One region of the Carnobacterium funditum DSM 5970 genome, then DNA from elsewhere that is predicted to be linked to it. Evidence: a T-box and tRNA genes for the amino acid it is inferred to sense, from the RefSeq annotation. Region 1 holds a T-box; the other holds one or more tRNA genes.

Region 1 (15,949 bases):
TTTGAATGGGTTGTAAAAAATCCGGGAATTATGTACACCAATCCGATTATTGTGCGTGCTATTGAAAAAGGAATACCAGTTATCACAGAAGTCGAACTTGCCTATGAAGTTTCTGAAAGTATATTAGTAGGGATTACTGGTACAAATGGAAAAACAACGACAACTACTATGATTGCAGATATTTTAAATAAAGGTCGTGAAAAAGGACACGCTTATGTTGCTGGGAACATTGGGACTCCAGCTAGTCTGGTAGCCCAAACAGCTTCAGCAAGTGATGAAATTATTATGGAATTATCTAGTTTTCAGTTGATGGGAATAACAGAATTAAGGCCCCATATCGCAATCATCACAAATATCTATTCAGCGCATCTTGACTATCATGGATCGAGAGATGAATATGTTCATGCCAAAATAAGAATAACTGAAAATCAAAGCGCATCTGATTTTTTAATTATTAATTGGGATCAGCCTGAATTAAGAGAATTGGCAAAAATGAGCAAAGCTCAAATTATCCCTTTTTCACGATATGAACATTTAGAAAATGGCGTTTATTTAGAAAACGATGTTATTTATTATCAAAATGAACCGATTATGAATAAAACTTCTATATTGGTACCCGGCGAGCACAATGTAGAGAATGCCATGGCAGCAATTGCTGCAACAAAATTATTGGGACAGAAAAACGGGAGAATAAGGGAGTGTCTTGAACAATTTAAAGGTGTGAAGCATAGAACTCAATTTGTTAAAGAATTTCAGGAAAGACGTTTTTATAATGATTCAAAAGCTACTAATAGCTTGGCTACAGAAAATGCATTAAGAGGCTTTAATGTACCGATTATTTTACTCGCTGGAGGTCTGGATAGAGGGAATGATTTTGATGAATTAATTCCAGAACTAAAAAAAGTGAAAGCGTTAGTTGTTTTTGGAGAGGCAGCAGCAAAATTAGCGAAAACAGGTGAAAAAGCTGGGATTCAGCACATTAAATTTGTTCAAAATGTAGAGTCTGCAGTACCTGTTGCATTTGACTTAAGTGAACGAGGAGAAGTTATCTTGCTATCACCAGCTTGTGCGAGTTGGGATCAATACCGTAGTTTTGAAGTGCGTGGTGATGCATTTATCGACGCAATTGAGCAATTAGTCGATGAAATAAAAGAAGAGGAGGAGTAGACCAACTGGTCTGACCTAAAATGAAAATTTTATTATCTGGCGGTGGAACAGGTGGACACATCTATCCTGCTCTAGCTTTAATTAAGAGATTGAAACAGTTAGATCCTGCTACTGAAATTTTGTATGTAGGAACAGAAAAAGGATTAGAAAGCAAAATTGTTAGAAATGCCAATATTCCGTTTAAATCAATTGAAATACAAGGATTTAAACGTTCGATTTCTATTAGTAATTTGAAAACAATACAATTATTTATCACAAGTATTAAAAAATCTAAAAAAATAATTAAAGAATTTAGGCCGGATGTTGTTATCGGTACTGGTGGCTATGTTTGTGCACCAGTAATTTATGCGGCTTCAAAATTAAAAATTCCAACGATCATTCATGAGCAAAATAGTGTAGCAGGTGTGACAAATAAATTTTTGGCTCGCTATGTAACCAAGATTGCCGTGTGTTTTGAAGAAGCCCAAGCGGAATTCAGTAAGTACTCAGAAAAAGTTAACTATACAGGAAATCCGAGAGCACAAGAAGTAGTAGGTATAAAACCATCATCTATTTTAAAAGATTATCATTTAGTTGCCGATCAGCCAACTGTTTTAATTTTTGGTGGAAGCCGTGGTGCTAGAAGTTTAAATCAAGCTTTCCTTGAGGCCTTACCAGAGCTAAAAAATAAAAACTATCAAGTGTTGTTTGCGACTGGAGATATTCATTACGAAGCGATTAAGGAACAAGTTGAAACACAACTACAAAATATTCAGTCTATTTCGGTTGTTCCATATATTGAAAATATGCCTGAAGTTTTTGCAAACGTTGAATTAGTAGTCTCTAGAAGTGGTGCAACAACACTAGCAGAACTAACAGCTTTAGGTCTACCGAGTATTTTAATTCCTAGTCCTTATGTAACCAATGATCACCAAACAAGAAACGCTGAGAGTTTAACTAAACGTGGAGCCGCTAAAATGATAACTGAAAAAGAATTGAATGGGAAACAGTTAACAGAAGCAATTGATGAGTTAATGCTACATGAAGATGCAAGAAAAAATATGGCAGATGCAGCTGGAAAACTAGGATTACCTAAAGCTGCTGATTATTTAATACAAATTATAAAAGACATTACACGTTAAAAAATGATAAGAGGAGAACAGCGTATGACGGAAAAACAAGATTCAACTAAACAGAAGAAAAAATTGTCTGCGCAATCGTCTTCTTGGAAAAATAAAATACGTGGAAAAAAAGCAGAACAGAAAAAAAGAAATCATTCATTGGAAGATAAATTACCTAAATTAAAAGAAAAACGTCGTAAAAAAATGCAACAACGATTGATTTTGTTACTTTTGTTATTTTCATTTGCAATTTTAGTAGTCGTGTATTTTATAACACCGCTAAGTAAAATTGGGAAAATCAGTGTTAGTGGTGCTAGTGAAGTTACAGATCAAGCTGTGATTGATGCTAGTCAAATTAAGTCTGGTGATTCTTTGTGGGAAACATTCTTTTTAAGAAAAGAAAAAGAAACGCTAGTAAAAAAACAACTATCCCAGGTGAAATCGATGGATTTAAAGTTTGATAGTGTAAATTCTTATGAATTAGTTATTACAGAATATAAAACGGTAGCTTATTTAGAGAACAATGATGCTTATTATAATATTCTCGAAAACGGAAAAATTGTAAATGAAAGTAGAAAAGTTTCAATCGGAAATCAGCCTATATTTATTCATTTCAAAGAAGGAAAAGTATTAAATGAAATGCTTGATCAGTATCATTTACTTAAAGAAAATATCCATAATAGTGTATCAGAAGTTGAATACACACCAAGTAAAACTGATCCATATTTAATAAAAATGTATATGAACGATGGAAACCAGGTAATTGCATCTATTACATCATTTGCTAGGAAAATGGCTTATTACCCAGATATTGTTCGAAAAATTGGTAAAGAAAAAGGAACAATAAATATAGAAGTAGGTATTTATTTTTTACCATTTGAATCGGTTCCTCCTGAAATAAAAAAAGAGAACGATGATTAAAGAAGAATAAGTAATAATTAAAGAAAATTTGCCGGAAATAAGAATTTAAGAATGCTATTAAAACCTTCGTAAATTAAGTACCGATATGGTAAAATCAAATATAAGTATTATAAACTAAAAATAAAAACTGAAAATGAAGTATAAGGAGGTTTCAATGAATGAAAAATACTGGAATGTATGTAAGTCTAGATATTGGAACCACTTCAATAAAAGTCGTTGTAGCTGAATTTATTAACGGTGAAATGAATATTATTGGAGTAGGAAATGAAAAATCAGAAGGTTTAAGTCGCGGGATTATCGTTGATATTGATAAAACGGTTAATTCAATAAAAAAAGCTATTAAGCAAGCAGAACAAAAAGCAAACGTTGAGATTAACAAAGTGATTGTTGGTATTCCAGGAAATAATATTGAAATTGAACCCTGTTATGGCATGATTGCTGTTTCTGGCGAAAATAAAGAGATAACAAAAAATGATGTACAAAATGTATTATCTGCTACCATGGTGAAATCAGTTCCACCAGAAAAAGAAATTTTGGCTATCTTACCAGAGGAATTTATCGTGGATGGTTTTGATGGAATTAAAGATCCTCGTGGAATGATTGGTGTTAGATTAGAGATGCATGCTACTATGATTACGGGTCCAAAAACCATCATTCACAATACAAAGAAGTGTGTTGAAAAAGCTGGACTACAGATTGAAGATATTGTCCTACAGCCACTAGCTACAAGCAGCATAGCTATGTCAAAAGGAGAGAGTGATTTCGGTACTATCTTAATTGATATGGGTGGTGGACAGACTACAGCATCAGTTATGCATGATAATCAGCTAAAATTCGTTTACGCTAACCAAGAAGGTGGAGAATACGTAACAAAAGATATATCTGTTGTTTTAAATACTTCTTTTGAAAATGCCGAAAGGATTAAACGTGATTATGGTTATGCACTTCCAGAAGAAGCTTCATCCGATGAAGAATTTCCGGTAGATGTTATCGGACAAAATAAACCAGTGAATGTAGATGAAAAATATTTATCAGAAATTATCGAAGCACGCTTAGTTCAGATTTTCGAAAAAATTAAAACTGAACTAGATTTCGTAGAAGCGCGTGATTTGCCAGGAGGAATTATATTAACTGGGGGAGCTGCTGCACTTCCGGGAATTGTTGATTTAGCAGAAGATATGTTTGGAATTAATGTCAAACTCTATGTTCCTGATCAAATGGGGATGCGCTATCCAACATTTACGACAAGTATTGGTTTAGTAAATTATGAATCACGTTTGGATGATATTCATCAAATTATAAAAGGCTATTCATTGAACCAAAGACCAGTTGATGAAAACGATAGTACACTAAGACAAAACCAAAACCAAAACCAAATACCTGAATACGAAGAACAAGAACAACAATACAATGAGAAACCGAAGAAACAAGAAAAACGTAAAGAAGACAGCTTGGTTTATAAAGCTAAAAGTTTTTTCTCGAATTTTTTTGATTAAATACAGTAGACTTTGTCATTAGGAGGAAATGGAATGGATTTAGAATTTGATACAAACCCGATGAATAATGGAGCAATTATAAAAGTGATCGGTGTTGGTGGAGCAGGGAATAATGCTGTTAACCGTATGATCGACGAAGGTGTTAAGGGCGTAGAATTTATCGTAGCCAATACAGATGTGCAGGCATTAGCTGGATCAAACGCAGAAGTGAAAATACAATTAGGACCTAAACTTACTCGTGGATTAGGAGCAGGTGCTAATCCTGAGATTGGGCGTAAAGCAGCAGAAGAGAGTGAAGAACAAATTGCTGATGCGTTGAGAGGCGCTGATATGATATTTGTTACGGCAGGTATGGGCGGAGGAACAGGTACTGGAGCCGCAGCTATCGTAGCACGTATTGCAAAAGAACAAGGTGCGTTGACAGTGGGAGTGATTACTCGACCATTTACTTTCGAAGGACCTAAACGTGGGCGTTTTGCTGCTGAGGGTGTTGCTCAGATGAAAGAGCACGTGGATACATTAGTTATCATATCTAATAATCGTCTATTGGAAATCGTCGACAAAAAGACACCAATGCTTGAAGCTTTTCATGAAGCTGATAATGTATTACGTCAAGGAGTACAAGGCATATCCGATTTAATAACTGCACCAGGGTATGTAAACTTAGATTTCGCAGACGTTAAAACAGTAATGGAAAATAAAGGTTCAGCATTAATGGGAATCGGTATGGCTAGTGGGGAGAATAGAACAGCTGAAGCTACGAAGAAAGCAATCTCTTCTCCATTACTTGAGGTTTCTATTGACGGAGCTGAATCAGTCTTATTAAACATAACTGGTGGTTCAGATTTAACGTTATATGAAGCCCAAGATGCTTCAGATATTGTTTCTTCAGCTTCTACAACAGAAGTAAACATTATTTTTGGGACATCTATCAATGAAAATTTAGGTGACGAAGTTATTGTAACGGTCATTGCTACAGGTATTGATACAACTAAAAAAACAGAAACACGTCCTAAATCTTCAGGAAGAAACCGTAGCATAGACTCAAGCGATTCGCAAAAACGTGGAGAGGGAGCACAAGCAAGAGCTTCAAAAGATCCTTTTGGTGATTGGGATATTCGCAAAGAACCTAATGTTCGTGAACAAAACTTTTCTAATTCACAATCAGAATCAGGTTCTGAAAAAGATAAGTCCGAATTCGATCTTTTTAAACGTGAAGAAAAACAAGAACGTGGACATAAATCTGAAGATGAAAATCTTGATACACCACCATTTTTCAGAAGACGTCGCAAGTAAATTAGATGATTAATATAAAAGAAAATGTTTCTCAGTTTGAAGGAAAATTTAATCAAGCTTTGAAAAAAGGAGAACGGAAAAGTTCTACTGTTCAAGTTGTTGCAGTAATTAAAAATAGTCCAATTCAACTAACAAAAGAGATTATTCAAGAAGGATTTAATCATTTAGCGGAGAATCGACCTGAAGGATTACTTGAAAAGCAAAATGAATTGAATAACCAAAATATAACTTGGCATTTTATTGGGAATTTACAAACGAGAAAAGTAAAAGAGATTATTAATCGTATTGATTTTTTACATTCTCTGGACCGCTTATCCTTAGCAAAAGAAATTGAAAAAAGAGCAGAAAATAGTATAGCTTGTTTTGTACAAGTCAACATTAGTGGAGAAAATTCTAAAAGTGGGATACATCCTGATAAATTAGAAGAATTCATTACACAATTAGCTGATTATCCTAAAATTAAAATAATCGGTTTAATGACGATGGCTCCATTGTTAGGGGATGAAACGGTTATTCGATCCGTTTTTTCAAGATTGAAAATCTGTCAGGAACAGATAGCAAAAAAAAAATTGCCTTACGCTCCATGTACAGAACTCAGTATGGGTATGAGTGGAGACTACCAAATTGCTATTGAAGAAGGGGCGACTTATATTCGAATAGGTTCCTCATTTTTCAAGAGTAATTAAATCGTGTTACCGCCATTTATTCATTAAGGGGGATTAAAATGGGAATGAAGAATAGATTTAATCGTTTTTTTGAACTAGATGGAGAAGACGAGTTTGATCCAACACCTACTCAAGAATCTCCCTCCTTTTCTAAAGGTGGGGAAAATAGGAAGAATGTTAATCAAACAGTTCCTATTATCAACACTAAGCGAGAGAAAATAAATAATAAAGTGGTGCCATTTAATCAGCAGCCCACATCAAAACAAGCTAAAATCACTATTCTTGAACCTCGAGTATACTCAGAAGTACAAGGGATAGCTGATATTTTGTTGGAAGATCAGTCAGTTGTGCTGAACTTTGTTCGGATGGATGAAGAACAAGCGAAAAGAATTGTAGATTTTTTAACAGGAACTGTCTACGCATTAGGTGGGGATATTCAGCGCATTGGTGATGAGATATTCTTATGTACTCCTGAGAATGTGAGTATTGACGGTACGTTAACTGATATTATGCGTGAAAAAGAATTATATTAGAAAAGAGGAGTACGCTAAACGTTATGGATATATTATATTTAATTTACCTTATTTTGTCGAGATTGATTCAAGCTTATTCGACCCTTATCATTATTTATATACTAATGTCTTGGTTTCCAGGAGCTTATCAATCAAAAATTGGTCAAATTTTGGTGCGAGTTTGTGAGCCCTATCTAGGTTTTTTTAGACGTTTCATCCCACCAATAGGTATGATTAGTGTTTCTGGAATAGTAGCGATAGTCGTTTTAAACTTAGCACAAAGAGGATTGTTTTCATTTTATCAAATAATTGTAAGATTAATTCTAAGCTTCTGACCAAGGAGGTATTTTGATGATAGAAAATGTTTATCAACATTTCAGGAAAGAAGAACGTCCTTTTATCGATCAAGTTACCGATTGGATTAGAGAATGTGAAGATCAATATACGCCTTATTTAACAAATTTTTTAGATCCAAGACAGGCTTATATAATTGAAACAATTGTAGGGAAAAGAAGTGGCATAAAAATCTATTCTTTCGGCGGTTATCAAGCTGCTGAAAGAAATAGGATTTATATTTGTCCAGAATATTTTATACCGACACAAGATGATTTCGAAGTAGCTCTTTTTGAAATACGTTATCCAATCAAATTCACAAAATTATCGCATGGAAAAATCCTTGGTACATTGCTTTCAACAGGTTTAAAAAGAGATTATTTTGGAGACATCATTTCTGATGGAGAACGATGGCAGTTTTTTATTGGAGAGAGTATGAAGCCATTTGTTCAAAATCAAGTTGAAAAAATAGGAAATGTCTCCATTAGATTAATAAAAAAAACTTATTTAGATATTTTGAAACCAATTGATAATTGGACAATAGTGCAAGAGACAGTGTCTTCTATGCGTCTAGATACAATTATAGCTAGTCTGTTTAATATTTCTAGACAACGTTCAAAACAAATGATTGAGTCCGGAAAAATTAAATTAAATTGGTCAGAAATAACTCAACCAGATTTTGAATTAGGAATCTTAGATATTGTTTCTATACGAGGATTTGGCAGATTACAAGTCCAAGAAATAGTAGGTAAAACAAAAAAAGATAAATGGCGTATAAAATTTGGAATCTTGCATAAATAAACTAATTAGGTATTCTAGTAATGAATCATTAAACGTCGAAGCAAAGATAAAAAAATCAGATGATGGAGGTGTCTTAAATGGTGTTAACTCCTTTAGATATACATAATAAAGAGTTCCCTGTAAAGATGCGTGGATATGACCAAGATGAAGTGAATGATTATTTGGATCAAATTATTAAAGATTATGAAATGGTTCTAAAAGAAAATCGTGAATTAGAAAAAAATCTAAAATTTTCTGAAGAAAAAGTAACGCATTATAATAATTTACAAGATGCATTAAATAAATCTATTATTGTTGCTCAAGATGCTGCTGATCGGTTAAAAGAAAATGCAGTAAAAGAAGCGGAACTAATAGGTTTAGAAGCAGGGAAAAATGCGGATCGTTTACTTGATGAAGCAGTTGCCAAGGCAAAGAAAATTACAACTGAAACTGATGAGTTAAGAAAGCAAAGTAGAATCTTTAAACAACGATTACAATTAATGATGGAGTCACAATTAGAAATGGTGAAAAATGAAGAATGGGAAGATATTTTAAAGCCTTCACAAGAAGAAGCGTTAGAAATACCAACTTTAAAAGAATTGCTTTCTGAAATGAAACAAAAAGAAAGTTATGAAGAGAAAATGGAATCAGCTACTAAAGAAGATGAATCAAAAAATAAAGATAATCAAAATACTGAAGGCATAACGCCTGCAATAGAATTACCATAAATTTAAAACTATGATTGGAATAGAAAGCAATACAATACTTATTAGCGAGTTAGAATATGGTGAAAGTCTAACAGTACCTTCTATTGTAAGATCTTCCAAGAGTGCTGATTTGAAAACGCTAGTAAGATCAGCCGGTTGATAACCGTTACCAATTACTTGAGAGGAATAAAAATAACATTCATTTCCTGAACTTGGGTGGTATCACGAAGTCACTTCGTCCCTTTTAAGGGGTGAAGTGTTTTTTTGTACACTAAATTTGTGTTTTTTAAGTAGGAAACAGTATGCCATAAAAAAATTATAACGATAAAAATGGAGGAATAAGTAATGAAAATGAAGGAAACATTACAATTAGGGAAAACAGCTTTTCCAATGCGTGGGAATTTACCAGTACGTGAAATTGAATGGCAAAAAGAATGGGAAGATAAAGACATTTATGGTCAACGTCAAGAATTAAATAAAGAAAAACCTGCTTTTATTTTACATGATGGCCCTCCGTATGCTAATGGAAATATCCATATCGGGCATGCATTGAATAAAATTAGCAAAGATATTATTGTGCGATACAAATCAATGACGGGCTTTCGTTCTCCTTATGTACCTGGATGGGATACACATGGGTTGCCCATTGAACAAGCTTTGACCAATAAAGGTGTTAAGCGTAAAGAAATGTCTATTGCCAAGTTTCGTGAACTATGTGAAGAGTATGCTTGGGAACAAATTAATAAGCAACGGGATGATTTTAAGCGTTTAGGTGTTGCTGGTGAATGGGATAATCCTTATGTTACGTTGAATCCTGATTATGAAGAAGCACAAATTCGTGTTTTTGGTAAAATGGCCGAAAAAGGGTATATCTACAAAGGATTAAAACCAATTTATTGGTCTCCTTCAAGTGAATCCGCACTAGCAGAAGCAGAAATTGAGTATAAAGACGTTAAATCTCCAAGTATCTATATTGCTTTTAAAATTGTTGACGGTAAGGGATTAGTTGATGAATCCACATCGCTTATTATTTGGACCACCACGCCTTGGACTATTCCATCTAACTTAGCGATTACTGTTCACCCAGATTATGAGTATGTTACGGTCTTAGCAGATGGGAAAAAATATATTCTTGCAAAAGAATTACTAGATACGGTTGCTCAAGAAATTGGTTGGGAAGACGTAGAAATTATTAGTGAACTTAAAGGGAAAGATATGGAATATATGACTGTTCAACATCCAATGTATGATCGGACATCTTTAGTTATATTGGGAGACCACGTTACATTAGATGCTGGTACTGGACTAGTTCATACGGCTCCTGGACATGGGGATGATGACTACATTGTTGGGCAGAAATATAAATTAGGCGTCTTGTCACCAATTGATGATAGAGGATGCTTTACAGATGAAGCTCCTGGTTTAGAGGGTGTATTTTATGATAAGGGAAACAAATTAATTACCGATATCTTAAAAGAAAATGGTTCTTTACTCAGTTTAGACTTCTTTATGCATAGTTATCCTCATGATTGGCGTACAAAAAAACCGGTTATTTTCCGTGCGACACCTCAATGGTTCGCTTCTATAGATCTTTTTAGAGAACAAATTTTGGAAGCTATTAAAAAGGTGAATTGGACACAACAATGGGGTATGCAACGTCTATATAATATGGTACGTGATCGTGGCGATTGGGTTATTTCTCGTCAACGTGCGTGGGGTGTACCGTTGCCTATTTTTTATGGTGAAGACAATGAACCAATTATCACACCAGAAACAACAGACCATGTTGCAAAATTATTTGGGGAGTTCGGTTCCAATGTTTGGTTTGAACGAGCAGCCGTTGATTTGTTGCCAGCAGGATTTACACATCCGTCTAGTCCTAATAATATCTTTACCAAAGAAAAAGATATCATGGATGTTTGGTTTGATTCCGGATCTTCTCATGAAGCAGTCTTAAAAGAAAGAGCTAATTTATCATTCCCAGCAGATATGTATCTAGAAGGATCTGATCAGTATCGCGGTTGGTTTAACTCTAGTATTACAACAAGTATCGCTATTAATGGTGTAGCACCTTATAAAACGGTACTGTCTCAAGGAATGGTATTAGATGGTGAAGGACGTAAAATGAGTAAATCACTTGGTAATACGATGTCTCCTGACAAAGTAACCAAACAAATGGGTGCTGATATTATTCGTCTTTGGGTTGCTAGTGTTGATTCTCAAGCAGATGTACGTGTAAGTGACGAGATTTTAAAACAGGTTTCAGAAGTATATCGTAAAATTCGCAACACCATGCGTTTTTTATTAGCGAATACATCTGATTTTAAAGCTGAGAATCATGCTATTGAATTCCATGACTTACGTTCAGTTGATAAGTATATGATGGTCCGTTTAAATCAGCTTGTTGAAAAAGTGGAAATGAACTTCGAAAAATATGAATTTCCAGCTATTTATCAATTAATTAATAATTTCTGCACAGTTGATCTATCTCAGTTTTATTTAGATTTTGCAAAAGATGTTGTTTATATTGAATCAGAAAATTCATACGAGCGTAGAGCGATGCAAACTGTATTCAACGAAGTGCTTGTTAAATTGACTAAATTATTAACGCCAATTTTACCTCATACAGCAGAAGAAATATGGAGCTTATTGGATGAAAAAGAAGATTTTGTTCAACTAGCTGAAATGCCACAAGTTAAATCTTATGAAAATGAAGCAGAATTAATGGATATGTGGAATGCATTTATGGCTATTCGTCAAGATGTTCAAAAAGCATTAGAAGAGGCGCGTAATGATAAAAAGATTGGTAAATCATTTGAAGCGAAGCTAACTATTTATCCTACTGCACCTACAAGAGATTTATTTACATCATTAAATAGCAATATTGAACAATTATTGATTGTATCAGACTTACAAATTGTAGGAGATAAAAAGGATGCACCAGAAACAGCCTTACAATTTGATTCTTTAGCTATCCTAGTAGAACATGCCCACGGTGAGACTTGTGAAAGATGTCGTGCGATTAAAGAAGATGTAGGAACAAATGCTACAGCTCCGACTCTTTGCGAACGGTGTGCAGGAATTGTATTAGAAAATTTTCCAGAGGCTTTAGTACCAGAGCAATAAAGTAAGGTGACTCATTAAAAAAAGAGACATAAAAACTCCTTGTAGGTAATTAGCAGAAATTTCTTTTCTTTCTAAATTACTTTGCAAGGAGTTTTTTTATTGTTCACTTTCTAAGGAGTTTTTCACTTCATTTAAAATATTTTTGGCCCACGTTTTTTTCACAGAAGGTAAGAGCGGAGTAAAAAGCAAACTCTTTCTTCCTTTCAAGCGAAGGTCTAAGGAAACTTTTAATTGTATTTTGTTTTTAGAATACTGATAAATACTTAGTTCGCCAAGACCTGATATGTGTTTATTTGTTGAAGAAAAAGTAAAGTGAACGTTGTTAGTTTTTGTTTTCGTTTTCGTTTCAAAATGAAAGGTTAATAATGTTTTGCGTGCGACTGACCCTAAGGATAAAAAGAGGTCTACCAAATAAGTACAATCAGAAACAGACGTAAGTTGATTAAATCCTGGTAAAAAAGGTAACCAAAAATTAGGATCATTTATTATTTTTATGGATTTTTTAAGTGGAGCATTTATAATAACCGAGTATTGCTCTAATGACATAATAACTCCCCTTTTTTTGTATCAAAAATTAAAAATAAAAACTCTTTGAGAAATTTTCTCAAAGAGTTTTTATTAAATCATAAAACACAATTAACCTTTACGTCTTCCCATGATAAGTGAAAAGATGAAGATTAGAGCTACAGCACCAATTAATGCAGGTATAATAGCAAATCCACCAATGACAGGTCCAAAGCTACCAAATAATGAAGAACCAATCCATGAACCGATAAATCCTACAATAATGTTACCAATGATACCTCCTGGTACGTCTTTACCTAAAATCATTCCTGCTATGGCTCCTAAAATACCGCCTACGATAAGTGACCAAATAAATCCCATTATAATTTCCTCCTTTTACTAAATAAATAAGTAATATTACTATTACTATTACTATTATAGACACATCGTGTTCACAATTCAAGTGATATACATTGAGCTACAATTTTTTTGAAATATTTAATTTAAATGGTTATCTCACTAGTCCATAAGATGACGGTTTTAGAATCTAAAGATTTTTGAACATCGATAATCCTTTGATTTGAACTACCTCTGAACTGAAGAGTTAAATCACGTTTATTTATTTCAAAACGACCATCAATTAGAACATCCATGTAAGAAAGCAGTTCAAGCTTGTCTTCTGATTCTAGCATCAATTCTTCCCACGTATAACCAGTCCAAGCCCAAATGTCTTTGGACTTCCCAAATTCTTTTTTTATCCGTTTTGATAAAGGATTAACAATTTCTGTATTCAAAAAAGGTTCTCCACCAAGAAGAGTGAGACCTTGTACATATGGTTGATTTAGATCCTCTAAAATTTTATATTCTAATTCTTTAGTGTAATAATAACCATAATCAAAATTTTGTGCAATTTTATTGTAACATCCTTTACATGCAAATAAACAACCACTTACATATAAACTGCAACGAACACCTTCACCATCAACAAAAATAAAGGGTTTATAATCAGCAACTTTCATTTTACTATAGTCTTTTGATAACCATTCTTTTGGCTTTGGATTTCTCATTTTATTGTTCCTCCAGATTGATTGTGTAATTAGTTAATATGTTTAACACGAGAAGTGATTTCTTTGTGTCGACCCTGAACCATTGGTCTTGCTTGCGGATTACCTAGATAACCACAAGTTCGCTTTACTACATCACATGTTTTAGGGTTGCAATTATTGCACTCAGGGCACTTAAAGCCTTTTTCAGTTGGATCGAAATCACCGGTAAAACCACACTGGTAGCAATGATCAATAGGTGTATTTGTTCCGAGGTAGCCTATTCTATCATATGCGTAATCCCATACAGCTTCTAAAGCTTTAGGATTTTGACGCATATTAGGATATTCGCAATAATGAATAAATCCACCACTTGTTAATTTAGCGTAATCTTTTTCGAAGTCTAGTTTTTCAAATGGAGTTGGTTTTTTTCTAACATCAAAATGAAAACTATTAGTATAATATTCTTTCTCAGTAATATCAGGAATAACACCGAATTTTTCTGTATCTAACCGGCAAAAACGATCGGTTAAACTTTCACTAGGGGTAGAATAAACACTGAAGTGATAACCATAGAGGTTACCCCATATATCTGCATGTTCTTTTAGTTGTTTTAAGACAGTCAAAGTGAATTCTTTAGCTAAAGGAATATCTTCCCATTCGGCACCATAAAATACAGTAGCCACTTCATAAAGGCCAATGTATCCAAGAGATATCGTTGCACGTCTATTTTTGAATACTTCATTCACGGATTCATCTTTATCTAATCTCTTACCAAAAGCACCATATTGATAAAGGATAGGGGCACTACTTGGAAGAGCTTCTTTGGTTCGATTGATTCTATAAATAAGGGCATCTTTACAGATAGATAATCGTTCTTCTAAAATTGTCCAAAATTTATCCATATTATTATTTGATTCAAGAGCAATACGCGGTAGATTCAATGTAACGACACCTAAGTTCATTCGACCAGAATTGACTTCTGTTCCATTCTCATCTTGCCAACCTTGTAAAAATGAGCGGCATCCCATAGGTGCTTTAAAACTTCCAGTTATTTCTTTAAGCTTATCGTACATCAAAACATCCGGGTACATTCTTTGGGTCGCACAGGCAACTGCAAGTTGTTTAATACTATAATTAGGATCTGATTCATTAAGATTGATACCCTTTTTTAATGTGAAAACTAATTTAGGGAAAATAGCTGTTCTTTTTTCTTTACCAAGTCCTTTTATCCGAACAGAAAGAATGGCTTGTTGAATTTCTTTAGCGTACCAGTCTGTTCCTAAACCAAATCCCAGAGTAGTAAAAGGCGTCTGTCCTTGAGAAGAGAAAAGAGTATTGATTTCATATTCTAGGCTTTGCATAGCATCATAAATATCTTTTTTTGTTGCTTGAAGAGCATATTTTTCTCTTTTTTCAGAATGATCAATCCATTTAATGGATTCAGTTAAGTGTTTTTTAAAATTGAGTTTTGCATAAGGAGCTAGAACTTCATCAATTCGATCAGCACTGCACCCACCATACTGACTAGAAGCAACATTGGCTATTATTTGAGCCATTTGAGCAGCTGCTGTTTGAATAGATTTTGGACTTTCGACTTCAGCATTACCAATTTTAAATCCTTCGGATAACATATGCTTAAAATCAATTAAACAGCAGTTTGTCATAGGAGAGTAAGGGTGATAATCTAAATCATGATAATGAATATCACCTTTTTGGTGGGCATTTCGAACATGTTCCGGTAACATTTTTAAGCCAATTGACTTTCCAACAACTCCAGCAGTTAAATCACGCTGAGTGTTAAATATTTCACTGTCTTTATTAGCATTCTCATTAACAAGTGAAGGATCTTTTTTTAACAACGTATTAATAGCATGATTGATATCTGTTTCATTTTTTCGGTTAATCGATTTTTGAATTTGGAAATCAGTATAAGTTTCAGCTAAGTCAGTTCTTTCTTGATTGATTAAAACTTGTAAAATAAACTCGCGAATTTTAGAAACGGGTATCTTATTTTCATTAGTGTGGATTAGTTCATTTTTAATTATTTTTACTATTTCTAGTAAATCATAATCACTTTTATATTTCGAGTTATTTGTTAATATTTTGTCTGCTTTCAAAAGAGAATGATAAATTTTTTCTTCTTGGAAAGTTGTTTCTCGTCCGTCACGTTTAATGACTATAGCAACAAGAGTGTTTTTATTGTTAGTATAATCATAATTTTTTATTTTATTTTCCATTTTATTATTTCCCTCCTGAGTAGGTAAGTTATTCTAGTTATGTAAAAAAATACCATATG
Region 2 (15,949 bases), 260 kb from region 1:
CTTCTAAGCAAATAGTCTGATCAAAGCGAGACATTTGTATAGAGAGGTTATCAATTAATTCTTGCGCACCGATTACCGGCATAGCTGCAACATCAAATATATCTTTTTCAGGATAGAGCATAGATAATTGTCCACCAAGCTGTGGAAGACTTTCGACGATTTTAACTGTTGCATTTCGCATTCCACCATAAAAAGCAGCAAACATGCCAATAGGACCGCCACCAATAATAGTGATGTCAAATACTTCGTTAGTTGTTTTCAAGGTTATTCCTCCATCTAGTAACAAGTCTGTAAAGCGTGTATCAGTATAGCACATAAAAGACATTTGGGTCCCTGAGGGTCTTGGATACGAATAAAAACATCTTTATTAGAAGAACCTATTAGGGTCCGCTAAAAAGATGTTTTAAGACAATTATAATCTCAGAGTGAAAATTAAATCCTATAAACCAAATGTAATCAAAATTTTTCTAATGACAAAAGCCACACCAATGCCAGTTAAAATTCCAAAGAACACTTCGATGGGTTTATGGCCTAAATATTCTTTTAAATGAGTCTCTTTTTGAGGTGATTTTGTGGTGTCAGATTCATGTGTGATTCTTAAAACTTTGTTGCTGAGATTTTGGAAATCAAGTATTAAGTGGTTTAATAAAATACCTTGTTCACCACTTTGTCTGCGAACACCCATAGAATCAAACATCACAATCATTCCAAAAGTACTGGCAATCGCTACAAAAGGAGAATTTACTCCTTCTTGAAGAGCTAAAGCTGTAATTAAAGCAGAAACAGACGCTGAGTGAGAACTAGGCATACCTCCAGTTGAAGTAGCTAATCCCCAAGTGGTTTTCCGCTGCAAAAGAAAGGCGACGGGAATTTTAATAAGTTGTGCAAAGATAATCGCTGTTAAAGCAGCGATAAGAGGGAAATTTGATAAAATTGCCATAATGGACCACCTTTTTTTAAGTAAAGCTTTCTATTTTCTCTATTATACCATTAAATCAAAGTCTGCTTAATAGAAAAAAATCAAAAAATGACTTTTTTTTAATTCAAAGCGATTGATAAAGCGATAAATCTGCAAACCTTCAAAAAATAGTTTACACATTTAAATAAAATCATTGGTAAAAATTCAAATTGTTAAGTATGATTAAGAAGTAATTAAAAATAAGGAGGACACAACATGACTCAATTTTCACAATTATCAACTGAAGTAGCAGACAATGAAAAAACAGCAACCATTAAAACAAATATGGGGGAAGTCAAATTAAAACTTTTCCCAGATGTAGCACCTAAAACAGTTGAAAACTTTTTAGGTCTAGCAAAAAAAGGCTATTATGATGGTGTTATCTTCCACCGTGTTATTCCTGAATTTATGATTCAAGGTGGCGATCCAACAGGTACTGGAATGGGTGGAGAAAGTCTTTGGGGAGAATCTTTTGAAGATGAGTTTTCAAATGAAGCCTTTAACTTGTATGGCGCGCTTTCAATGGCAAATGCTGGACCTGGAACGAACGGAAGCCAATTCTTTGTTGTAACAGCTCCTAAAGTGCCAGCTAATATGCTTAGTCAATTAGAAGGAGCAGGTTACCCTGCAGAAGTGATCGAAGCTTACAAAGCAAATGGCGGAACACCATGGTTAGACTTTAAACATACCGTATTCGGACAAGTTGTTGAAGGTATGGATGTTGTAGAAGCTATCCAAAAAGTTAAACGTGGTCCGCAAGATAAACCTGTAAATGACGTTGTCATCGAATCAATCGAATTAGCTTAATCAATCAAAAGAAAAACTCTCCGCAAATTATTGCGAGAGTTTTTTTGTTTTCTTAAAAAGCACTTGTGGCGATTCCGATAGGATTAGACCATTAAGTTTACCACATCTTAATTTATTTATGGAAATGGACAATTCTGGGTTATTTCTCATCTAACTGGTCCACATGATAGCGAGTAGCACCAGATTTACAAAGCCTTTTATATTTTCACTAATCAAAGAGTATACGAAATGCGTGAAAATAGAGTTATGAAACCAAGTCTAAGCGAAATGTCTGCTTGATCATTAGCAATCTGCTGCTTACAATCACTGTCTCTTCATTTTCTTAGTTGAATTAGTTGGAAACGTCCTCATTTCTTGCGATTTATGCTACAATAAAATAGATAATAGTAGTGAGAAAGGAATGTGCAAATAATGATTTATGGCGCAATTGAAGCAGGCGGAACGAAATTTGTCTGTGCAGTAAGTGATGAACAAGGAGAACTAAAAGAGAAAGTTAGTATACCTACAACAACACCAGAAGAAACGTTAGGACAGGTTTTTGCTTATTTTGATTCCTTCGAGTTATCAGCGATAGGAATCGGATCATTTGGTCCGATAGATGTTAATCCAGCTTCATCTACGTATGGTTATGTAACAACGACACCAAAAACGGCTTGGAAAAATTATGATTTCTTAGGAGCAATCAGAAACAGATATGCCATTCCTGTCGGTTGGACAACAGATGTCAACGCAGCTGCTTTAGGGGAACTGAAAAAAGGAGCAGCATTAGGCTTGTCTAGTTGTGTTTACTTAACGGTTGGGACAGGTATTGGCGGCGGAGCTGTTATAAATGGCGAACTATTATCAGGATACGGTCATCCAGAAATGGGACACATCATGGTTCGCTTGCATCCAGATGAAACTTTCGCAGGATGTTGTCCTTACCACGGTAATTGCTTAGAAGGTATTGCCGCTGGTCCAGCTATTGAACAACGGTACGGGAAAAAAGGAGATGAGTTAGCAGATGATTCAGCCGTTTGGGAAATGGAGGCTTATTATATTGCCCAAGCTTTAATGAATTATACATTAGTTCTGAGTCCTGAAAGAATCGTTTTAGGTGGGGGGGTAATGAAGCAAGCACAACTTTTCCAATTAATTCGTCAAGAATTTGAGAAACTAATGGGTGGTTATGTTGAATTGCCTTCATTAGAAGAATACATTGTACCGCCAGCTTTGGGTGACAATGCCGGTATTACTGGATGTCTATTATTAGCTGTAGAACAACTAGCAAAATAGAAAAAAGTAACACATATAAAAACAGCCCGATAAAGTAGCACTTAAAAAGTGACTTTTTATCGGGTTATTTATATTCTTTCTATCGCTCAAAAGTAAGTTTAATTCGTTTTAAACCTTCTTGGAGAAGCACTTTTGGAGCTGCAAAATTTAGCCTCATATATTGTGAACCGCCAGGACCATAAGCAACACCAGAATTTAGGGCAATTTTACCTACATGGATAAAACGGTTCATTAATTCCTCATCCGTCAATCCTAGACTAGAGCAGTCAAACCAAAATAAATAGGTTCCTTGTGGTTTCATATAAGTTACTTGCGGCAACTCATGATCAAAAAAATTACTTATCATAGCTAAATTTTCGCTGAGAGTCTCCAATAAATGCTCTAACCATGGTCCACACTGGGTGAAAGCAGTTTCTGTTGCGACATAACCAAAAGTATTTAAACCACTATGCTCAATGCATTCTTGATAGTGATTAATTTGTTTGTAAAGTGTTGGGTTTTGGACATAAATCATTGACAATTTCACACCCGCGATGTTGAATGTTTTGGTTGCAGCAGATAGTGTAATGACAAAATTTTGATAACTCGGCTTCAAAGTAACTAATGAAGTAAATTGGTGCGGTGAAAAAATTAAATCGCCATGTATTTCATCACTGATCATTAAAACATCGTATTTTTTACAGAGATCAGCTAGCGTGATTAATTCTTGTTTGGACCAAACACGTCCTCCTGGATTTTGAGGGTTACATAAAATAAATAATTTCACCTGTTCTTCAAAAAGTTGTTTTTCTATCTCTTCAAAATCCATTTTAAACTGATTGTTCTCTATTAATAATGTAGAACGAATACAACGACGTTTGTTTAATTGAATCATAGTTGAAAAAGGGGTATAAACAGGATCATGAATCATAATAGCATCTTGCTCATTTGTAAGAGCTTGGATAATTAAAGCTATACTTGGTACAACTCCGGGCGAAAATAAGATTTCATCTTTTGTTAATGCCATTTGATGGCGTTCTTTTTGCCAGTGAATAATAGCGTTATAAAGAGAATCGGGAGGAGCAGTGTAGCCCAAAATACGAGAATCGAGAACCTGCTGTAAAGAATCAAGTATAGGTTGTGGATTTGCATAATCCATATCCGCTACCCACATTGGTAAAACTTCTTCAGAACCAAATAGTTGGCCTAAATTATTCCATTTAATCCCCAAACTGTCTTTACGGTCGATAACTTCGTCAAATGAATAGTCCATATAAGCACTTCCTTTATAGTATAGTAAAATAATGACATTCGTCTCTTTTTTAGTATACGTTAAGTGAGATAACGATTCTATCAATACTTGTATTTCGCTTAAAAAAAGAATGCTATTATGGAAGCGAATACTATTTTCATAAATTTTACTGTTATGATACAATCAAGAAGTAAAGAAGTAGAGGGGTTTATAAATGTATCAAAAATGAGGTGATAGGGTGGATTATAAAATTGGAATGATTGTTAAAGGTAGAATAACAGGTATTCAACCTTATGGTGCATTTGTTTCTTTAGATAAAGAAACACAAGGATTGATTCATATTTCAGAATGCACACATGGATACGTAAAAAATCTGAATGAAGTTTTAACCGTTGGAGATGTAATGGATGTCGTCATTCTAGATATTGATGAATACACGAAAAAAATTAGTTTATCGTTAAGAGTATTAGAAGAACGAACTCATTTTCAGTACCATTCTAAGAAAAGAAAATACCGTCAAGAAAAAACGGACCGAGATGGATTTGATACTATCCGTGAATTGATGCCACAGTGGATCAAAGAAGCCAAAACAGATGAAGCAAGACAAATAAACTAAGATAGATTTATTTGTCTTTTGTGCTGTACTAAAATGTCACTTATCTATTGACTGGATTTAAAAACTTAAGTGTGAGGTGCTTGGAAATGACAGAAAAACAACGGGTGGCTGGAACTATAATGACGCATAACCCAGAAGGTAAATACGTGTTTTTAGTAGAGAATGAAAATGAAAAACTTTCCTTCCCGGTAACTCAGATTCTTGACACACAAACAGGACTGGCTTGTATCTTAGAAGAATTAAAACAAAAGTTAGCTATCGATATCCATAATCTAAACTTATTTGAACTAACCAATGCAGTAGTTAATGGAAAAAACATCCCTTTATTTGTTTTTGAAGTGGCCAACAAAGAGATTCAAGTAGACGATATATTGAAAGAAGATTTACTTCAGCTCTCATTTGTGCAATCAGGTGCGTTAACGGAAGCTCTTGAAGGGTGGGAAATTTCGGGTGTTCCTCAATTTTAAATAAAAAAATAACTAACAGCATTTCATTCAGATAATGCTGTTTTTTTCTTGCTATTTCTCTTGAAAACTACTAAAGTTAAGAGAGTATGAGAATTGAGATTCTACTTTAATTCGCAAATACACAAAATGATGGAGGGATTTACATGGGACACATTAAATTTGACTATTCAAAAATCGACAAATTTGTACAACCACATGAAATTTCAAATATGCAACAGCAAGTAACTACTGCAGATGAGATGTTACGCAAGGGGACAGGAGCAGGAAGCGACTATCTAGGTTGGATTGACTTGCCTAAAAACTATGATAAGGAAGAATTTTCTCGTATCAAAGCTGCGGCAGAAAAAATTCAAACGGATTCAGAAGTTTTAGTCGTTATTGGCATTGGTGGATCATATCTAGGTGCTAAAGCAGCGGTAGACTTTTTAAACCATTCATTCTACAACGTACTTCCTAAAGAAGATAGAAAACAACCACAAGTTTTCTTTGCCGGTAATAGCATTAGTTCAACGTACTTAACTGATTTGATTGAAGTAATTGGAGATCGAGATTTCTCTGTAAACATTATTTCAAAATCTGGTACAACAACAGAACCAGCTATTGCTTTTCGTGTTTTTAAAGAAATGCTAGAAAAAAAATACGGTAAAGACGAAGCTAAGAAACGTATTTATGCAACAACAGATAAAGCAAAAGGCGCTTTAAAAGAAGAAGCCAATGCACAAGGATACGAATCATTTATTATCCCTGATGATATAGGTGGGCGTTTCTCAGTGTTAACAGCTGTAGGTTTATTGCCTATCGCAGCAAGTGGAGCCGATATAGATGCTTTGATGCAAGGTGCTGCTGATGCAGCTGATGCGTATAGTAGTGACAAGCTAGAAGAAAATGAAGCATACCAGTATGCAGCGATTCGAAATGCACTTTACCGTAAGGGTAAAACAACAGAAATATTGGTTAATTATGAACCGAACTTACAATATTTCTCAGAATGGTGGAAACAGTTATTTGGTGAATCAGAAGGAAAAGACCAAAAAGGTATTTTCCCAGCAAGTGCAAACTTCTCTACTGATTTACATTCAGTCGGACAAACCATTCAAGATGGACAAAGAAATATTTTTGAAACCATCATTAAAGTAAATAAAGCTAAACACACATTAGTCATCCCAACTACGACTGATGATTTAGATGGACTAGGTTATTTACAAGGAAAAGAAATAGACTTTGTTAATACAAAAGCTTTCCAAGGAACGTTATTGGCCCATACGGATGGAGATGTACCTAACTTACTTGTTACCATTCCTGAAACAGATGCCTACACATTAGGATATCTAATGTACTTCTTTGAAATAGCAGTAGGTATTTCAGGTTATCTTAACGGAGTAAATCCATTCGACCAACCTGGAGTAGAAGCATACAAAAAGAATATGTTTGCTTTGCTAGGTAAACCAGGATTTGAAGATTTAGCAAAAGAACTAAACGCACGTTTATAAAATAAATACTAGACAGAAAGAATCCTGATAAAGTACTATAGTGAATCAGGCATTGACTAAGTTAGTCATTGCTTGGTTCGATGGTACTAATTATCAGGGTTTTTTTACTAATCATAATTTTTTATTTAGGAGTATATAATAGATTGGAAGTAGGGAGAGTATGACTAAAAGAGTGATGATACATCAAGCTAAACCAAAGGATACACCTTATATCAAAGCCATGTTGCAACAGGCTGCGCAATGGCTTCAAACTAAAGGATCAAAGCAATGGAGTGGGATTTTGAAGGGTGAGGATAGACACAATACTTCAGAGGCTATCGAACGTGGAGAAGTTTTTCTTGGGACGGTAGGCAATCAGACGGCGGGGATGTTTGTTTTATGGAGTCGTCAAAGTGAATGGGATGAAATGTTTTGGGAAAAGGACCCAAGTGAAGCGTATCTGTATTTGCACCGCTTAACTGTTCAACGCAGTTTTTCAGGACAAGGCATATCAAAACAACTCCTAGTCGAAGCGAAAGCCTATGCGAAAAAGAAAGGTTTTGCAGCGATTCGATTAGACTGTGTTGCGGATAATGCTTATTTGAATAGATTATACCAAGATGCTGATTTTATTTGTATTGGAAAGAAAATAGATATTATGGCAGATGGTGTAAAAAAAGATTTTCATCTCTATCAATGTGATTTAGGTTAATCTATTTAAAAGTTTTTAAATAAAAAGGTAAAAAAGAAGTTTTCCTATTGACCAACATTAATAAACTTGTTATATTAATAGATGTTGTTGCGTTAATTGTGCAACAGAATAAATAGATAGAAATGCTAGAAAAAAAGATGAGTTATACGCTTGACAATGAATAACCATTCATGATAATATATTGAAGTCGTGTTGAATAAGTAAGTCGATATTGAATAAATATACATCAAACAAAAAAATATTTATTTAAAAGTTATTGACAAGTTAAATGACTTCTGGTATTATTTAGAAGTTGTCAAAACGACAACGACAAACAAATTAGACCTTTGAAAACTGAACAAAGTAAAACAATAAACTGTGTACGGCGGTTCGACCAAGGGTCGAACCAAAAGAAACAAAGTGAATAATTATTCGCTAGCAAGTCATTTTAATGAGCTTCAAGCATCGTTAAAAAGCGAAGCAATCCTAACGGGTTGGTTCAACTTTTATGAGAGTTTGATCCTGGCTCAGGACGAACGCTGGCGGCATGCCTAATACATGCAAGTCGAACGCTTCTTTCCTATTGAGTGCTTGCACTCGACTGGAAAGAGGAGTGGCGGACGGGTGAGTAACACGTGGGTAACCTGCCCATAAGTGGGGGATAACATTCGGAAACGGATGCTAATACCGCATAATTCTGATTGCCGCATGGCGAACGGATGAAAGGTGGCTTCGGCTACCGCTTATGGATGGACCCGCGGCGTATTAGCTAGTTGGTGAGGTAATGGCTCACCAAGGCAATGATACGTAGCCGACCTGAGAGGGTGATCGGCCACACTGGGACTGAGACACGGCCCAGACTCCTACGGGAGGCAGCAGTAGGGAATCTTCCGCAATGGACGAAAGTCTGACGGAGCAATGCCGCGTGAGTGAAGAAGGTTTTCGGATCGTAAAACTCTGTTGTTAGAGAAGAACAAGGATGAGAGTAACTGCTCATCCCCTGACGGTATCTAACCAGAAAGCCATGGCTAACTACGTGCCAGCAGCCGCGGTAATACGTAGATGGCAAGCGTTGTCCGGATTTATTGGGCGTAAAGCGAGCGCAGGCGGTTCTTTAAGTCTGATGTGAAAGACCCCAGCTCAACTGGGGAAGGTCATTGGAAACTGGAGAACTTGAGTGCAGAAGAGGAGAGTGGAATTCCATGTGTAGCGGTGAAATGCGTAGATATATGGAGGAACACCAGTGGCGAAGGCGACTCTCTGGTCTGTAACTGACGCTGAGGCTCGAAAGCGTGGGGAGCAAACAGGATTAGATACCCTGGTAGTCCACGCCGTAAACGATGAGTGCTAAGTGTTGGGGGGTTTCCGCCCCTCAGTGCTGCAGCTAACGCATTAAGCACTCCGCCTGGGGAGTACGGCCGCAAGGCTGAAACTCAAAGGAATTGACGGGGACCCGCACAAGCGGTGGAGCATGTGGTTTAATTCGAAGCAACGCGAAGAACCTTACCAGGTCTTGACATCCTTTGACCACTCTAGAGATAGAGCTTTCCCTTCGGGGACAAAGTGACAGGTGGTGCATGGTTGTCGTCAGCTCGTGTCGTGAGATGTTGGGTTAAGTCCCGCAACGAGCGCAACCCCTATTATTAGTTGCCAGCATTCAGTTGGGCACTCTAGTGAGACTGCCGGTGATAAACCGGAGGAAGGTGGGGATGACGTCAAATCATCATGCCCCTTATGACCTGGGCTACACACGTGCTACAATGGATGGTACAACGAGTCGCAAGATCGCGAGGTCAAGCTAATCTCTTAAAGCCATTCTCAGTTCGGATTGCAGGCTGCAACTCGCCTGCATGAAGCCGGAATCGCTAGTAATCGCGGATCAGAACGCCGCGGTGAATACGTTCCCGGGTCTTGTACACACCGCCCGTCACACCACGAGAGTTTGTAACACCCGAAGTCGGTGAGGTAACCCTTTTGGGAGCCAGCCGCCTAAGGTGGGATAGATAATTGGGGTGAAGTCGTAACAAGGTAGCCGTATCGGAAGGTGCGGCTGGATCACCTCCTTTCTAAGGATATAACGGAACCGTCACAGTTGTTTTACTTTGCTCAGTTTTGAGAGGTCTAATCTTCTCAAACAGTAAGTTAGTTGTTCTTTGAAAACTGGATAGTGTTTAACATGTAAGAAAAGCAAGAAACCAAGAAAACATCGCGTTTTATTTTTTAATGTATTTCTTCACCATGAGGTGAATGAAGTAGTTAACATGACCATAGGTTAAGTTAATAAGGGCGCACGGTGGATGCCTTGGCACTAGGAGCCGAAGAAGGACGGGACTAACGCCGATATGCTTTGGGGAGCTGTAAGTAAGCTTTGATCCAGAGATTTCCGAATGGGGAAACCCAGCACTCTTTATCGGGTGTTACTATTGACTGAATACATAGGTCAATAGAGGTAGACGCAGAGAACTGAAACATCTAAGTACCTGCAGGAAGAGAAAGAAAAATCGATTCCCTGAGTAGCGGCGAGCGAAACGGGAATAGCCCAAACCAGAAAGCTTGCTTTCTGGGGTTGTAGGACTGAACACATAGAGTCATAAATGAACGAAGTAGGAGAAGCGACCTGGAAAGGTCCGCCAAAGAGGGTAAAAGCCCCGTAACTGAAACTTCGTTCACTCTGATCAGTATCCTGAGTACGGCGGAACACGAGAAATTCCGTCGGAATCCGGGAGGACCATCTCCCAAGGCTAAATACTCCCTAGTGACCGATAGTGAACCAGTACCGTGAGGGAAAGGTGAAAAGAACCCCGAAAGGGGAGTGAAACAGCACCTGAAACCGTGTGCTTACAAGTAGTTAGAGCCCGTTAATGGGTGATAGCGTGCCTTTTGTAGAATGAACCGGCGAGTTACGATCCCATGCGAGGTTAAGTTGATGAGACGGAGCCGTAGCGAAAGCGAGTCTGAATAGGGCGAATGAGTATGTGGTCGTAGACCCGAAACCAAGTGATCTACCCATGTCCAGGTTGAAGGTGCGGTAATACGCACTGGAGGACCGAACCCACGTATGTTGAAAAATGCGGGGATGAGGTGTGGGTAGCGGAGAAATTCCAATCGAACTTGGAGATAGCTGGTTCTCTCCGAAATAGCTTTAGGGCTAGCCTCGGAATTAGAATCATGGAGGTAGAGCAACTGTTTGGACTAGGGGCCCTTCTCGGGTTACCGAATTCAGATAAACTCCGAATGCCATTGATTTATATCCGGGAGTCAGACTACGAGTGATAAGATCCGTAGTCGAGAGGGAAACAGCCCAGACCACCAGCTAAGGTCCCAAAGTTTATGTTAAGTGGAAAAGGATGTGGGGTTGCTTAGACAACTAGGATGTTGGCTCAGAAGCAGCCATCATTTAAAGAGTGCGTAATAGCTCACTAGTCGAGTGACCCTGCGCCGAAAATTTACCGGGGCTAAACATAACACCGAAGCTGTGGATAGAACTTAGGTTCTATGGTAGGAGAGCGTTCTAAGGGCGTCGAAGCTAGACCGTGAGGACTGGTGGAGCGCTTAGAAGTGAGAATGCCGGTATGAGTAGCGAAAGACGGGTGAGAATCCCGTCCACCGAATGACTAAGGTTTCCTGGGGAAGGCTCGTCCTCCCAGGGTTAGTCGGGACCTAAGTCGAGGCCGATAGGCGTAGACGATGGACAACAGGTTGAGATTCCTGTACCAGTTTGTTTTGTTTGAACAATGGAGGGACACAGTAGGCTAAGGAATACGCACTGTTGGATATGTGCGTCCAAGCAACAAGTCTTGAGGTGAGTCAAATGCTTGCCTCTATTAAGGACAAGTTGTGATGGGGAGGGAAATTAAGTACCGAAGTTCCTGATGTCACACTGTCAAGAAAAGCTTCTAGTTAGAAACAATCTGCCCGTACCGCAAACCGACACAGGTAGTCGAGGAGAGAATCCTAAGGTGTGCGAGCGAACTCTCGTTAAGGAACTCGGCAAAATGACCCCGTAACTTCGGGAGAAGGGGTGCTGACCATTTGGTCAGCCGCAGTGAATAGGCCCAAGCAACTGTTTATCAAAAACACAGGTCTCTGCTAAATCGAAAGATGACGTATAGGGGCTGACGCCTGCCCGGTGCTGGAAGGTTAAGAGGATGGGTTAGCTTTCGAGCGAAGCTCAGAATTGAAGCCCCAGTAAACGGCGGCCGTAACTATAACGGTCCTAAGGTAGCGAAATTCCTTGTCGGGTAAGTTCCGACCCGCACGAAAGGCGTAATGATTTGGGCACTGTCTCAACGAGAGACTCGGTGAAATTATAGTACCTGTGAAGATGCAGGTTACCCGCGACAGGACGGAAAGACCCCATGGAGCTTTACTGCAGTTTGATATTGAGTGTTTGTACAGCTTGTACAGGATAGGTAGGAGCCTATGAAGCCAGGACGCTAGTCTTGGTGGAGGCAATGGTGGGATACTACCCTTGCTGTATGACCACTCTAACCCACAGCCATAATCTGGCTGGGAGACAGTGTCTGACGGGCAGTTTGACTGGGGCGGTCGCCTCCTAAAGTGTAACGGAGGCGCCCAAAGGTTCCCTCAGAATGGTTGGAAATCATTCGTAGAGTGTAAAGGCAGAAGGGAGCTTGACTGCGAGACCTACAAGTCGAGCAGGGACGAAAGTCGGGCTTAGTGATCCGGTGGTTCCGTATGGAAGGGCCATCGCTCAACGGATAAAAGCTACCCTGGGGATAACAGGCTTATCTCCCCCAAGAGTCCACATCGACGGGGAGGTTTGGCACCTCGATGTCGGCTCATCGCATCCTGGGGCTGTAGTCGGTCCCAAGGGTTGGGCTGTTCGCCCATTAAAGCGGTACGCGAGCTGGGTTCAGAACGTCGTGAGACAGTTCGGTCCCTATCCGTCGCGGGCGCAGGAAATTTGAGAGGAGCTGTCCTTAGTACGAGAGGACCGGGATGGACACACCGCTGGTGTACCAGTTGTTCTGCCAAGAGCATCGCTGGGTAGCTATGTGTGGACGGGATAAACGCTGAAAGCATCTAAGCGTGAAGCCCCCCTCAAGATGAGATTTCCCATCACGTAAGTGAGTAAGACCCCTGAGAGATGATCAGGTAGATAGGTTGGAAGTGGAAGTACAGCGATGTATGGAGCGGACCAATACTAATCGGTCGAGGACTTAACCAATTTTTAAACGATGAAGAAACGGTTTTAAGCCCTTATAGTTAAACACTATCCAGTTTTGAGAGAACAACGTTCTCTTATATGTAAGATGTGTGGTGGCGATGGCAAGAAGGTCACACCTGTTCCCATGCCGAACACAGCAGTTAAGCTTCTTAGCGCCGATGGTAGTGAAGGGTTTCCCTTTGTGAGAGTAGGACGCTGCCGCGCATCGAACATTTATTTTTCTCATATGGAGGTTTAGCTCAGCTGGGAGAGCATCTGCCTTACAAGCAGAGGGTCGGCGGTTCGATCCCGTCAACCTCCACCATGAGTCATTAGCTCAGTTGGTAGAGCATCTGACTTTTAATCAGAGGGTCGCAGGTTCGAATCCTGCATGACTCATAACTATTCACTCAGATGACTAGTTATAACCACATTTTAGCGGGTGTGGCGGAATTGGCAGACGCACTAGATTTAGGATCTAGCGTCGAAAGACGTGGGGGTTCAAGTCCCTTCACCCGCACCATATTTTTAAGCCGGCTTAGCTCAGTTGGTAGAGCATCTGATTTGTAATCAGAGGGTCGAGGGTTCAACTCCTTTAGCCGGCACCATTAGCGGAAGTAGTTCAGTGGTAGAACGCCACCTTGCCAAGGTGGAGGTCGCGGGTTCGAACCCCGTCTTCCGCTTACTAGTTAAGCTAGTAAGTGATGCAACAATCATAACTTGTTCAAAATGCCGGGGTGGCGGAACAGGTAGACGCACAGGACTTAAAATCCTGCGGTGAGTGATCACCGTGCCGGTTCGATTCCGGCCCTCGGCACCATATATAGCACCCATAGCTCAATTGGATAGAGTACCTGACTACGAATCAGGCGGTTAGAGGTTCGACTCCTCTTGGGTGCATTCCATTTCACATAGTTAAAATGAAATGGAAATACCAGAATTTCAACATACGGGAAGTAGCTCAGCTTGGTAGAGCACTTGGTTTGGGACCAAGGGGTCGCAGGTTCGAATCCTGTCTTCCCGATTTAATATGTTGGGGCCTTAGCTCAGCTGGGAGAGCGCCTGCCTTGCACGCAGGAGGTCAGCGGTTCGATCCCGCTAGGCTCCACTTTTAAATTTTTAAAATATTTTGGCGGTGTAGCTCAGCTGGCTAGAGCGTCCGGTTCATACCCGGGAGGTCGGGGGTTCGATCCCCTTCGCCGCTATTACAATTAAAAAGATCTTGGACCTTTAGCTCAGTTGGTTAGAGCAGACGGCTCATAACCGTCCGGTCGCAGGTTCGAGTCCTGCAAGGTCCATTAATCATTTTATTGTGATTGATTACCTTCTCTATTGAAGAAAATTGTCGTTTATCAAATGGAGGATTACCCAAGTCTGGCTGAAGGGAACGGTCTTGAAAACCGTCAGGTGTGTAAAAGCACGCAAGAGTTCGAATCTCTTATCCTCCTTATTCACAAATTTAATATTATCGCGGGGTGGAGCAGTTGGCAGCTCGTCGGGCTCATAATCCGAAGGTCACAGGTTCAAGTCCTGTCCCCGCAATTATTTCTATCCTATGATAGTTAAATAGATAGAAAGTTTGATTCAGTAGAATAGTTTCATTTAATATTATCGCGGGGTGGAGCAGTTGGCAGCTCGTCGGGCTCATAACCCGAAGGTCACAGGTTCAAGTCCTGTCCCCGCAATGAATATCATAGAACTAATATGATATATCTATGCAAAAAGGTCTCGTGGTGTAGGGGTTAACATGTCTGCCTGTCACGCAGAAGATCGCGGGTTCGATTCCCGTCGAGACCGTTTTTGCGAGTGTAGTTTAGTGGTAAAACCACAGCCTTCCAAGCTGTTGATGCGAGTTCGATTCTCGTCACTCGCTTTTTTTATGGGCCTATAGCTCAGCTGGTTAGAGCGCACGCCTGATAAGCGTGAGGTCGATGGTTCGAGTCCATTTAGGCCCATTTAATGTTATTTTTTAATTTTGGGGAAGTACTCAAGAGGCTTAAGAGGCGCCCCTGCTAAGGGTGTAGGTCGCTAACGCGGTGCGAGGGTTCGAATCCCTCCTTCTCCGTTTTTTAAAATGGCCCGTTGGTCAAGTGGTTAAGACACCGCCCTTTCACGGCGGTATCACGGGTTCGAATCCCGTACGGGTCATTTGTTTCCCTTGATTTATTATGTTGGGAATGATTGCTTTTCAGATGGAGGATTACCCAAGTCTGGCTGAAGGGAACGGTCTTGAAAACCGTCAGGTGTGTAAAAGCACGCAAGAGTTCGAATCTCTTATCCTCCTTATTTACAATTTTAATATTATCGCGGGGTGGAGCAGTTGGCAGCTCGTCGGGCTCATAATCCGAAGGTCACAGGTTCAAGTCCTGTCCCCGCAATGAATATCATAGAATGAATATGATATATCTATACAAAAAGGTCTCGTGGTGTAGGGGTTAACATGTCTGCCTGTCACGCAGAAGATCGCGGGTTCGATTCCCGTCGAGACCGTTAATTGAATATATGGCCTGGTAGCTCAGTTGGTAGAGCACTTGATTGAAGCTCAAGGTGTCGGCAGTTCGATTCTGTCCCGGGTCACTTTTTTATGCGGGTGTAGTTTAGTGGTAAAACCACAGCCTTCCAAGCTGTTGATGCGAGTTCGATTCTCGTCACCCGCTTTTTTTTTATTATGGGCCTATAGCTCAGCTGGTTAGAGCGCACGCCTGATAAGCGTGAGGTCGATGGTTCGAGTCCATTTAGGCCCATTATCTGAATAAAAGGCCCGTTGGTCAAGTGGTTAAGACACCGCCCTTTCACGGCGGTATCACGGGTTCGAATCCCGTACGGGTCATAATAGGGACAACCAAATAAAGCAAATCCAAGCGTATACTTGGATTTGCTTTATTTTTTTTAACTATTTTTAATGGTTGTACAACCATTAAAAATAGACACTATGAAATTTCATTCAACAAATGAGTTCGGTATTAGATGAAAACTCTAGTGCTGATAACTAAAGCAAAGGAGAATAAAAAAATAATGGAGAAAACAGATAATTGCTTAAGTTTCATAGAGAAAGAGTTCTTATTAGCTGACATTCGATAAAGAGATACCAGACTCCATGCAGCAGGTAGGCTTAACAACAATAAGAGAGAGAAATAGCTAAAAGATAACCATAAAATTAAAAAACTACTTATATATAGACTAGTTAACAAACTGAGGAATAAAATACGGTTTTGTTTTATTTGTTCTATTTGTTTTGTTCGAATGGCGTATTCTGTGATTTCTA

What was found. A T-box is a leader RNA that pairs with one kind of tRNA and senses whether it is charged. The one in region 1 lies ahead of ileS (isoleucine--tRNA ligase), so its partner is inferred to be a tRNA-Ile.
Positions count from the first base shown of each region.
Region 2: it has a tRNA-Ile gene. The T-box ahead of ileS (isoleucine--tRNA ligase) is inferred to sense a tRNA for this amino acid. The anticodon was not compared.

Region 1 covers NZ_JQLL01000001.1:805,440-821,388, reverse strand. The annotation lists gene murD (UDP-N-acetylmuramoyl-L-alanine--D-glutamate ligase) at 1-1,167, shown strand, start outside; gene murG (undecaprenyldiphospho-muramoylpentapeptide beta-N-acetylglucosaminyltransferase) at 1,188-2,288, shown strand; gene BR44_RS03730 (cell division protein FtsQ/DivIB) at 2,313-3,188, shown strand; gene ftsA (cell division protein FtsA) at 3,347-4,684, shown strand; gene ftsZ (cell division protein FtsZ) at 4,718-5,980, shown strand; gene BR44_RS03715 (YggS family pyridoxal phosphate-dependent enzyme) at 5,986-6,666, shown strand; gene BR44_RS03710 (cell division protein SepF) at 6,705-7,178, shown strand; gene BR44_RS03705 (YggT family protein) at 7,202-7,492, shown strand; gene BR44_RS03700 (YlmH family RNA-binding protein) at 7,509-8,291, shown strand; gene BR44_RS03695 (DivIVA domain-containing protein) at 8,369-8,998, shown strand; T-box leader at 9,000-9,223, shown strand; gene ileS (isoleucine--tRNA ligase) at 9,323-12,103, shown strand; gene BR44_RS03685 (hypothetical protein) at 12,200-12,649, opposite strand; gene BR44_RS03680 (GlsB/YeaQ/YmgE family stress response membrane protein) at 12,740-12,988, opposite strand; gene nrdG (anaerobic ribonucleoside-triphosphate reductase activating protein) at 13,111-13,674, opposite strand; gene nrdD (anaerobic ribonucleoside-triphosphate reductase) at 13,704-15,890, opposite strand.
Region 2 covers NZ_JQLL01000001.1:1,065,876-1,081,824, reverse strand. The annotation lists gene BR44_RS04985 (NAD(P)/FAD-dependent oxidoreductase) at 1-262, opposite strand, end outside; gene BR44_RS04980 (divergent PAP2 family protein) at 440-940, opposite strand; gene BR44_RS04975 (peptidylprolyl isomerase) at 1,175-1,765, shown strand; gene BR44_RS04970 (ROK family protein) at 2,177-3,040, shown strand; gene BR44_RS04965 (MalY/PatB family protein) at 3,120-4,376, opposite strand; gene BR44_RS04960 (CvfD/Ygs/GSP13 family RNA-binding post-transcriptional regulator) at 4,510-4,887, shown strand; gene BR44_RS04955 (hypothetical protein) at 4,974-5,354, shown strand; gene BR44_RS04950 (glucose-6-phosphate isomerase) at 5,498-6,844, shown strand; gene BR44_RS04945 (GNAT family N-acetyltransferase) at 7,005-7,535, shown strand; rRNA gene BR44_RS04940 (16S ribosomal RNA) at 8,019-9,580, shown strand; rRNA gene BR44_RS04935 (23S ribosomal RNA) at 9,785-12,705, shown strand; rRNA gene rrf (5S ribosomal RNA) at 12,794-12,909, shown strand; tRNA gene BR44_RS04925 (tRNA-Val) at 12,934-13,009, shown strand; tRNA gene BR44_RS04920 (tRNA-Lys) at 13,011-13,083, shown strand; tRNA gene BR44_RS04915 (tRNA-Leu) at 13,123-13,207, shown strand; tRNA gene BR44_RS04910 (tRNA-Thr) at 13,217-13,292, shown strand; tRNA gene BR44_RS04905 (tRNA-Gly) at 13,296-13,367, shown strand; tRNA gene BR44_RS04900 (tRNA-Leu) at 13,416-13,504, shown strand; tRNA gene BR44_RS04895 (tRNA-Arg) at 13,511-13,584, shown strand; tRNA gene BR44_RS04890 (tRNA-Pro) at 13,635-13,708, shown strand; tRNA gene BR44_RS04885 (tRNA-Ala) at 13,720-13,792, shown strand; tRNA gene BR44_RS04880 (tRNA-Met) at 13,816-13,889, shown strand; tRNA gene BR44_RS04875 (tRNA-Ile) at 13,909-13,982, shown strand; tRNA gene BR44_RS04870 (tRNA-Ser) at 14,043-14,132, shown strand; tRNA gene BR44_RS04865 (tRNA-Met) at 14,154-14,226, shown strand; tRNA gene BR44_RS04860 (tRNA-Met) at 14,297-14,369, shown strand; tRNA gene BR44_RS04855 (tRNA-Asp) at 14,409-14,481, shown strand; tRNA gene BR44_RS04850 (tRNA-Gly) at 14,487-14,557, shown strand; tRNA gene BR44_RS04845 (tRNA-Ile) at 14,566-14,639, shown strand; tRNA gene BR44_RS04840 (tRNA-Ser) at 14,662-14,749, shown strand; tRNA gene BR44_RS04835 (tRNA-Glu) at 14,761-14,832, shown strand; tRNA gene BR44_RS04830 (tRNA-Ser) at 14,879-14,968, shown strand; tRNA gene BR44_RS04825 (tRNA-Met) at 14,990-15,062, shown strand; tRNA gene BR44_RS04820 (tRNA-Asp) at 15,102-15,174, shown strand; tRNA gene BR44_RS04815 (tRNA-Phe) at 15,189-15,261, shown strand; tRNA gene BR44_RS04810 (tRNA-Gly) at 15,271-15,341, shown strand; tRNA gene BR44_RS04805 (tRNA-Ile) at 15,355-15,428, shown strand; tRNA gene BR44_RS04800 (tRNA-Glu) at 15,443-15,514, shown strand; gene BR44_RS04795 (hypothetical protein) at 15,648-15,949, opposite strand, start outside.